DNA from 2 places in the Lysinibacillus sp. RC46 genome. Region 1 is predicted to be linked to the other one. Evidence: predicted binding sites of a transcription regulator. Region 1 holds the regulator's gene; the other holds the start of a gene.
What was found. Region 1 encodes Rex, which represses fermentation and respiration genes when NADH is low (regulators of the CRP and FNR family bind a similar motif). Its sites were predicted from a motif close to TTGTGAAATATTTCACAA; they were not measured.
Positions count from the first base shown of each region.

Region 1 (4,222 bases):
AAACGGCCTAGCACTGTGCGAATATCTTTTTCATTCATTAAAGGCCATTCATCCCATAGCTCTTTTAGCACACTTTTATTGCTCGATAGCTTGGCCTGCTCTTGGTCATAATAACCAATTTGAACATTTGTACCATAGCGAATCTCTCCAGAGAGTGGTAGTAAATCTTTGACTATGGTTTTTAATAAAGTTGATTTACCAACACCATTAGGTCCAACAAGTGCAATACGGTCTTCTCGGAAAGTGCGTAATGTAATGCCGCTTGATATTTTCTTATCACCATAACCTATCGCTAAGTCATCAACAGACAATACATCATTACCACTTTGGCGCTCAATTGTAAAACCGAAGCTTGCTGATTTTTCATCACCATCAGGGGATTCCATCCATTCTGTTCGTTCAAGCATTTTACGACGACTTTGTGCCATTTTAGTAGTAGAAGCACGAGCAATGTTTTTTTGAATAAATTCCTCAAGCTTGGCTTTCTCATCTTGTTGACGTTCATATTGCTTCAAATCACGCTCATAATTTTTAGCTTTTTCATCTAAATAGGCACTATAATTGCCTGTATATTTTGTGACGCGATGACGAGAGACTTCGTAGATAATAGACACAACTTGGTCTAAGAAGTAGCGGTCATGGGAAACAATTAGAATAGCCCCTTCATAGCCTTTTAAATATGATTCCAACCAAGAGAGGGTTTCAATATCTAAATGGTTAGTAGGTTCATCGAGTATTAATAGGTCAGGTTTACTTAACAAAAGCTTAGCAAGCGCTAACCGAGTTCGTTGTCCTCCTGATAGTGAGCTAATTGGCTTTTCGTAATCATTAGGATAGAACTGCATGCCATGAAGCACAGAACGTGTATCAGATTCATATTGATAGCCACCTGCATCCTTAAAATTATGCTGCAAATGATCGTATTCAGACATTATTTTTGCATATAAAGTAGGGTTTTCATAAACAGCAGGGTCGGCCATTTGTTGTTCTAATGATCGGATTGCTCGTTCTTGGGTAATAAGCGGCTCAAAAATTGTCATCATTTCATCCCAAATCGACAATGTTGAGTTTAAACCAGCATGCTGCTCCAAATATCCAATTTGTATACCTTTAGGGATAATAATATCGCCAGAGTCATATGACAGTTGACCAGCAATTATTTTAAGTAAAGTAGACTTACCAGCACCGTTACGACCTACTAATGCAACACGATCACGATGTTGAACCTCTAATTTTACGCCACTTAAAATTTCATCTGCAAGGAAGGATTTATATAGTTGATTGACCTGTAAAACAATCATTCTTGACACCTCAATTCTTCCTTAGTGTAATAGATGAGCGATTGCCTTGCAATGTCGATGCTTTACTTATTCCAAGCTGTCATGTAAGATTGAGACGATTTCTCTTTAGTTAGTGGCGTAAAAGCGCCATTAACTAAAGGGAAATCCTCCAGTAAATATTATAAACTTAGAAATAGTTAATTAAGTGTGTATCATAAATAGATTTGATACTCTATAAGGAGGAAAGAGTTTGAAACAAGAATTAAAAATTCCACAAGCCACTACGAAAAGACTTCCTCTTTACTATCGATTTATCCAAAACTTTGCACAAGAAGGCATGGAACGTATTTCGTCGAAGGAACTGAGTGAAGCGATGAAAATTGATTCTGCAACTATTCGCCGTGATTTTTCTTATTTTGGTGCTCTTGGGAAAAAGGGATATGGCTATGATGTGCAACATCTCTTGGAATTTTTTAGTCAAACGCTCGATCAACATGAAGCGACAAAAGTAGCGTTAGTTGGTGTAGGGAATTTAGGTAGTGCTTTATTAAAATATAATTTTCAAAAAAATCACAATACTCATATCGTTGTGGCATTTGACTCAAAGGCCCCAAAGGAAGGGAAGATGATTAGTAATATTCCTGTTTTTCATCCAGATTTATTGGAAGAAAAGTATGCGGAATATGGAGCGGAGCTTGCAATTTTAACAGTTTCACCACGCTCTGCACAGAAAATGGCTGATAGATTAGCGGCGATGAACGCAAAAGGAATTTTAAACTTTACGCCAGAGCGTATTACTGTACCAGATAAAATGCAACTTTTAACAATCGATTTGTCAGTAGAATTGCAGGCACTCATTTATTTAATTCGTAATCAGGAAGAGTGATAATCGTACATAATTTAATTTCTTTCAGCGAATGTCTTTTGTACCGAAAGCGAAGCGACAGCAGCAAATGTTTTCTGCGCGAAAGCGAAGCGACAGCAGCAATTATGCCAAGGAATAATTAGTATAGCTCACAGTTTCTGTCAATAAAAGTATGAGATAAAATGAGAGAGTGACGAAAAACTTTCACATATTATTAGTTAGCAAAATGGCGAAATATGCGTTAAAATGATGGATATAAAGAGGAGGTGGCTTTAATGGGTGGTATTGGTCCTATGAGCCTCATTATTATCGGAATTGTCGCATTACTAATTTTTGGTCCTAAGAAGTTACCAGAGCTTGGTAAAGCATTTGGTTCAACATTACGTGAATTCAAAAATGCTACTAGAGGATTAGCTGACGAAGATGATGATGACAAGAAAAAGAAAGAATTAGATAAGTAAAGTTAGGATGTTTGTGGAATGAATCCAAGAGATCTAACTGTCATTGAGCATATAGAAGAATTAAGAAAACGGCTTTTCATTGTTGCCGTTTTCTTTGTTCTCGCTATGGCTGGCGGTTTTTTTGTTGCGAAGCCGCTTGTTAAATACCTTCAATCTACTGGGGCGAATTATAATATTGAGCTTCATGCATTTGATGTAGTAACACCACTTGCAATTTATATCCAAGTCGTTTTTTTAATAGCATTTATCCTATCTTCTCCGGTATTGATGTATCAATTATGGGCTTTTATTAGTCCAGGATTAAGGGACGTAGAACGAAAAGCAACCTTAAGCTATATACCGTATTCGTTTATATTGTTTTTAGCAGGGCTATCTTTTTCATACTTTTTACTATTCCCTTACGTCATAAAGTTTATGATGAATTTATCAAATGAATTAGAAATTCAGCAAACGATTGGAATACATGAATATTTTTCGTTTTTATTTAAACTTACAATACCTTTTGGTTTCCTTTTCCAATTGCCGATTGTAGTCCTGTTCTTTTCGCGTATTGGGATTTTATCTCCTGAGTTACTAATTCGTATTCGTAAGTACTCATACTTTGGTTTATTTGTATGTGCTGCTTTAATCGCACCGCCTGAATTAGCTTCGCACTTAATGGTTTCAGTACCGTTGTTTGTTCTTTATGAAATTAGCATTATGATTTCTCGTATTGGCTATAAGAAATACTTAAAATCAGAGGAAATGCGAATGAAGGAAGAACAAGAGGCTGAGCAAAAACGCCAGATTGAAGAGGCGCTTGAACAGCAGAGACGTCAAATCGAAGAATTGAATCAATAATAATAGAAGCTCGATGCTAATTAGTAGCATCGAGCTTTTTCGTCAGCTTAACTTTAAATAAAAATCAGTGGGAAGAAAAACTCCCACTGATTTTTATTGCATTTTTTCTAGTTCTTCAAGAAACTTTTGCAATGGTTCTGCATACAATTGTACAAGCGTCACAAAACCATTTAGCATAACGTGGGCGATAATGGACGTCCAAATGCGTTTTGTTTTGTGATATAAGAAGGCAAAAATCAATCCGCAAATTGTATAAAGCAAGATATGTGTGAAGTCGAAATGAATAAGGGCAAAGAAAATGGCGCTTATTATACCGGCTATCCAGAAATTCGTTGTTTGGACAAGCGATCCGAAAATAACACGACGGAAAACGAATTCTTCTAATATTGGCCCAAACACGACAATCGCTAATATCGCAATAGGAGCGCCTTTTGCAATAGCTACAATATCAGCTGTGTTTTCCGATCCACCTTGGATACCGAATACAGCCATTTCGATAGCTGCGCCAATCATTTGGCCGAAGAAAACTAAGAAGAAACCGATAATTCCCCACATAATTGACAGTGGTATAGTTTCTTTCTTTCCTTTATAAATATTCCAAAAAGCTTTATCGCGAGATGTTAGGATTAAGCTTAGAATTAACGCAATGGCAAAGCTAAGTGCGATATACCAGCCTTGAGTAAGCGGAGCAGCTTGCTCACTAGGCAAACCGGTTGTACTCATGACCATCTTGTGAAACGGTTTTGCCAGTAATATCCCTGATATTTGCATGAGGA
Region 1 covers NZ_JBGCCF010000044.1:27,720-31,941, reverse strand. Annotated here, with positions in the region: gene ABH966_RS24875 (ABC transporter ATP-binding protein) at 1-1,301, opposite strand, end outside; gene ABH966_RS24870 (redox-sensing transcriptional repressor Rex) at 1,531-2,166, shown strand; gene ABH966_RS24865 (twin-arginine translocase TatA/TatE family subunit) at 2,421-2,606, shown strand; gene tatC (twin-arginine translocase subunit TatC) at 2,625-3,446, shown strand; gene ABH966_RS24855 (CPBP family intramembrane glutamic endopeptidase) at 3,540-4,222, opposite strand, start outside.

Region 2 (4,222 bases), on a different contig from region 1:
CGATGGCTTTATCGAACTTCTGAAGGACAAGCAACCAAAAATTTTAACAATTACTGAGGATTGGTGCGGGGACGCAATGTTAAACAATCCAGTTATTCGTCGAGTTGCAGAGGCAGCAGGGTTAGAAATGCGCGCAGTACTACGTGATGCTGATACAGATTTAATTGATCGCTATTTAACAAACGGTGGCCGTGCAATTCCAATTTATATTTTATTAGATGATGCTGGTCAGGTTGTTGGAAAATGGGGTCCACGTGCACCAGAATTACAGGAATTAGTAGTGAGTAAACGAGCTACTTTACCAGATAAAGAAGATCCTACATTTGAAGATGCACAAAAAGCGCTATATGCTGAAATTCGTGAAGAGAATATTACGAATAAATCATATTGGACATTTGTCTATGAAGATTTTAAAAAGCAAGTAACAGCTGCATTACAATAATTGTAAATCGTAAGGCTGCATGTCAGAGAATGAGGACATGCCTTGCTTTTGTTGACTATTGGAAGCTTAATGCAACATTTAAACGAATAATTCATTGAAAGAAATAGAATCTTATGAAGCAAAGAAGGTATGTTATGAAACGAGCAAGAATCATTTATAATCCTACATCTGGGCGTGAAGTGTTTAAAAAGCATCTACCAGAAGTATTGGCAAAATTAGAGGTAGCAGGCTATGAGACATCTTGTCACGCAACAACTTGTGAAGGCGATGCAACCATTGCAGCAAAAAATGCAGTTGAACGTGGCTTTGATATAATCATTGCAGTTGGTGGAGATGGCACATTAAATGAAGTTGTTTCAGGTGTCAGTCCATTTGAGAACCGACCGAAAGTGGGTCTAATTCCGATGGGCACAACAAATGACTTTGCTCGTGCTGTGCAGATTCCTCGAAATATTGAAGCTGCAGTTGACATTATTATTAAAGGTGAATCGTTGCCGGTCGATGTTGGTTTATTAAATGGGGAACGCTATTTCATCAATATTGCCGCTGGTGGGCGTATTACAGAGTTAACGTATGAAGTGCCAAGTAAAATGAAAACAATGCTAGGACAGCTTGCTTATTACTTAAAAGCAGTAGAAATGATTCCATCAATTAAAGCTTCCCACATGCGTATCGAATATGATGGCGAAGTGTTTGATGGGGATGCCATGATGTTTTTATGCGGCTTAACAAATTCAGTGGGTGGCTTTGAAAAGCTTGCACCTGACGCGAGTATTAATGATGGCTACTTTACTTTATTAGTATTGAAAAAAGTAAGCCTGCCTGAATTTATTCAGCTTGCCGCAATGGCATTAAGAGGCGAGCATTTGAATGATGATCGTGTCATTTATAAAAAGGCAAGTGTCGTAAAAGTATCTACTGAAGATGAAATACATTTAAACTTAGATGGTGAGTATGGTGGGGATGCGCCTGCTACATTTGAAAACTTAAAGCGCCATATTGAGATTTTTGTTCCACTAGAAGATATTCGTGAAGAAGACCGTATTTAATGAAATATTAGAACAGGACGCTCTCAATTTAGGAGGAAGCCTTGTTTTATGGGTGAAATCGGTAAAAAAACCTATATGTAGGGGTAATTTCCTCCTATAATTGGTATTGTGAATGAATTAAGAAAAATGTTTGGCAAATGTGCGTATATTACTTGAACAAAATTTGAAACCTTTATAATAGGCCGAAATTCCGGTCCATTATAAAGGTTTTTTTCGTTGCAATGGTGGAAAATGGGGTAGAGATAAGGGAAAGGAAGTGTTGCCTTTGTATAAGTCACAGGAAAGAAAGCTCATTTGGCTAAGCTTTGGTGTTGCAATTATCATGCTACTTTCCATACTTGGAAGAATATTTGGAGGTTAGGGGGGCAATGAAATGGTGAATGAATCAGCAGTCTTTTGGAGTAGAGCATTAACGGAACTAACTTTATCGTTCCACATTATTTATGCAACGATTGGTGTTGGAGTACCGTTAATGATCATGATCGCACAATGGACTGGGTATAAAAAGAATGATGAGCACTATATTTTAATGGCGAGACGTTGGGCACGAGGTTTTGTTATTACGGTTGCAGTCGGCGTTGTCACAGGGACAGCTATTGGCTTACAGTTATCTTTACTATGGCCGAATTTTATGCAGCTTGCCGGTCAGACAATTGCATTACCACTTTTCATGGAAACGTTTGCATTTTTCTTTGAAGCCATCTTTCTAGGCATCTACCTATATACTTGGGATCGCTTCGATAGTCAGAAGAAGCATATGCTACTGTTAATTCCGGTTGCAGTCGGTGCATCGATGTCAGCTGTGTTTATAACAATTGTCAATGCGTTTATGAATGCGCCACAAGGATTTGATATTGTGGACGGCCAACTTGTGAATATTCAACCATTTTTAGCAATGTTTAATCCAGCAATGCCGACAAAGGTAGCACATGTTCTCGTTACAGCCTATATGACATCCGCATTTGTGTTAGCAGCAATTGCAGGATACCGTCTGCTTAGAGGTTCTAAGCATATATATCATAAAAAATCTTTATTACTACTTATGAAGATTGGTCTGATTTTCTCCATTGCTTCAGCAATTATTGGAGACTTTTCAGGAAAGTATTTAGCGGAATATCAGCCAGAAAAACTAGCTGCAGCTGAGTGGCATTTTGAAACGGGAGACAAAGCTTCTCTTATACTATTTGGTGTATTAGATGGGGAAGAAGTAAAATATGCTATTAAAGTACCTTATGCTTTGAGCGTTTTAGCACATAATAATCCAAATGCAGAGGTAATTGGCTTAGATCAATTTGCTGAAGAAGATCGACCACCACTATATATCCATTACCTCTTTAATCTCATGGTGTTTATCGGTATGTTCATGGCATTGGTTTCATTGGTTTATGTATGCGGGAAAGCACGTGATTGGCAGTTTATTCATTCACGTTGGTTTAGATGGATTGTTGTTGCAGGTGGACCACTTTCTATTATTGCGATTGAAGCAGGATGGTGGCTTGCTGAAGTTGGACGACAGCCTTGGATCTTATATGGATTAATGAGAACACCAGAAGGGGCCACAACGAGTGACCATGTAGATTTAATGATGCTGTTGTTTACAGGTGTGTATGCCGTATTAGCAGTAGGAAGTATGGTGGTTTTAATTCGTATGTTCAAAAAGAATCCAATTGAGCGAGAAATAGAAGATCGCCATGCTGAAAAAGGCGGTGACATCTTATGACATTAGAGATTTTAGGTATTTCAGTTTTATGGATTTTCCTATTTGGCTATGTCATTGTAGCTTCAATCGATTTTGGTGCAGGCTTTTTTAATGCCTATAGCCTACTCATCGGAAAAAATCATATTTTAACGAATATTATTAAGCGTTATTTATCACCTGTTTGGGAAGTAACCAATGTCTTTTTAGTATTCTTCTTTGTTGGGATTGTTGGATTTTTCCCACAAACAGCTTTCTATTATGGAACGATATTACTTGTCCCTGTTAGTATTTCGCTAGTGCTTCTTGCAATACGAGGCTCTTACTATGCATTTGAATCATATGGTGCACGTGGACATATCGGTTACACGCTGACGTATGGGATAGCAGGCTTGCTCATTCCAGCCTCACTTTCTGTTGTATTCGCGATTGCTGCTGGTGGCTATGTTGATATTGTTGACGGGCAACCAGTCTTAAATTACTGGACATTGTATACGAGCCCATTTGCTTGGAGTATTGTCATGTTGAGCATTGCAGCTGTACTTTATATTTCAGCCGTGTTTTTAACTTGGTACGCTCACAAAGCAAAAGATAAAGAAGCCACGAATTTAATGAGAAGATACGCACTTGCTTGGGCGATACCCTTGATGGTGAGTGCACTCGGCATTATGTACGAAATGAAATTCATCAATCCTGAAAGTTACGATCATATGGTTAATTTATGGTGGATGTTCGCCATTTCAGCCGTATTATTTATTATTACTGTAGTGTTAATTTGGATGCGAAAAAATTACGGTCTTGCGGTTGGATTATTGATTGCTCAATTTGCAGTGGCATTCTTCGCATATGGTATTGCACAATATCCATATTTACTGTATCCGTATTTAACAATTTACGATAGCTTTACAAGTACACAAATGGCGATCGCACTCGTCATTGCGTTCATTTTAGGACTGTGTCTGCTTATTCCATCACTGTTCTTGTTGTTGAAATTATTCCTCTTCAACAAAAATTATGTGACTGGAAAAGAAGACA
Region 2 covers NZ_JBGCCF010000013.1:31,888-36,109, forward strand. Annotated here, with positions in the region: gene ABH966_RS13440 (thioredoxin family protein) at 1-442, shown strand, start outside; gene ABH966_RS13445 (diacylglycerol kinase) at 577-1,491, shown strand; gene ABH966_RS13450 (cytochrome ubiquinol oxidase subunit I) at 1,865-3,211, shown strand; gene ABH966_RS13455 (cytochrome d ubiquinol oxidase subunit II) at 3,208-4,222, shown strand, end outside.
Region 2: ABH966_RS13450 (cytochrome ubiquinol oxidase subunit I) is a predicted target of Rex. The motif match lies at 1,598-1,615, and genes of this name have one in related genera.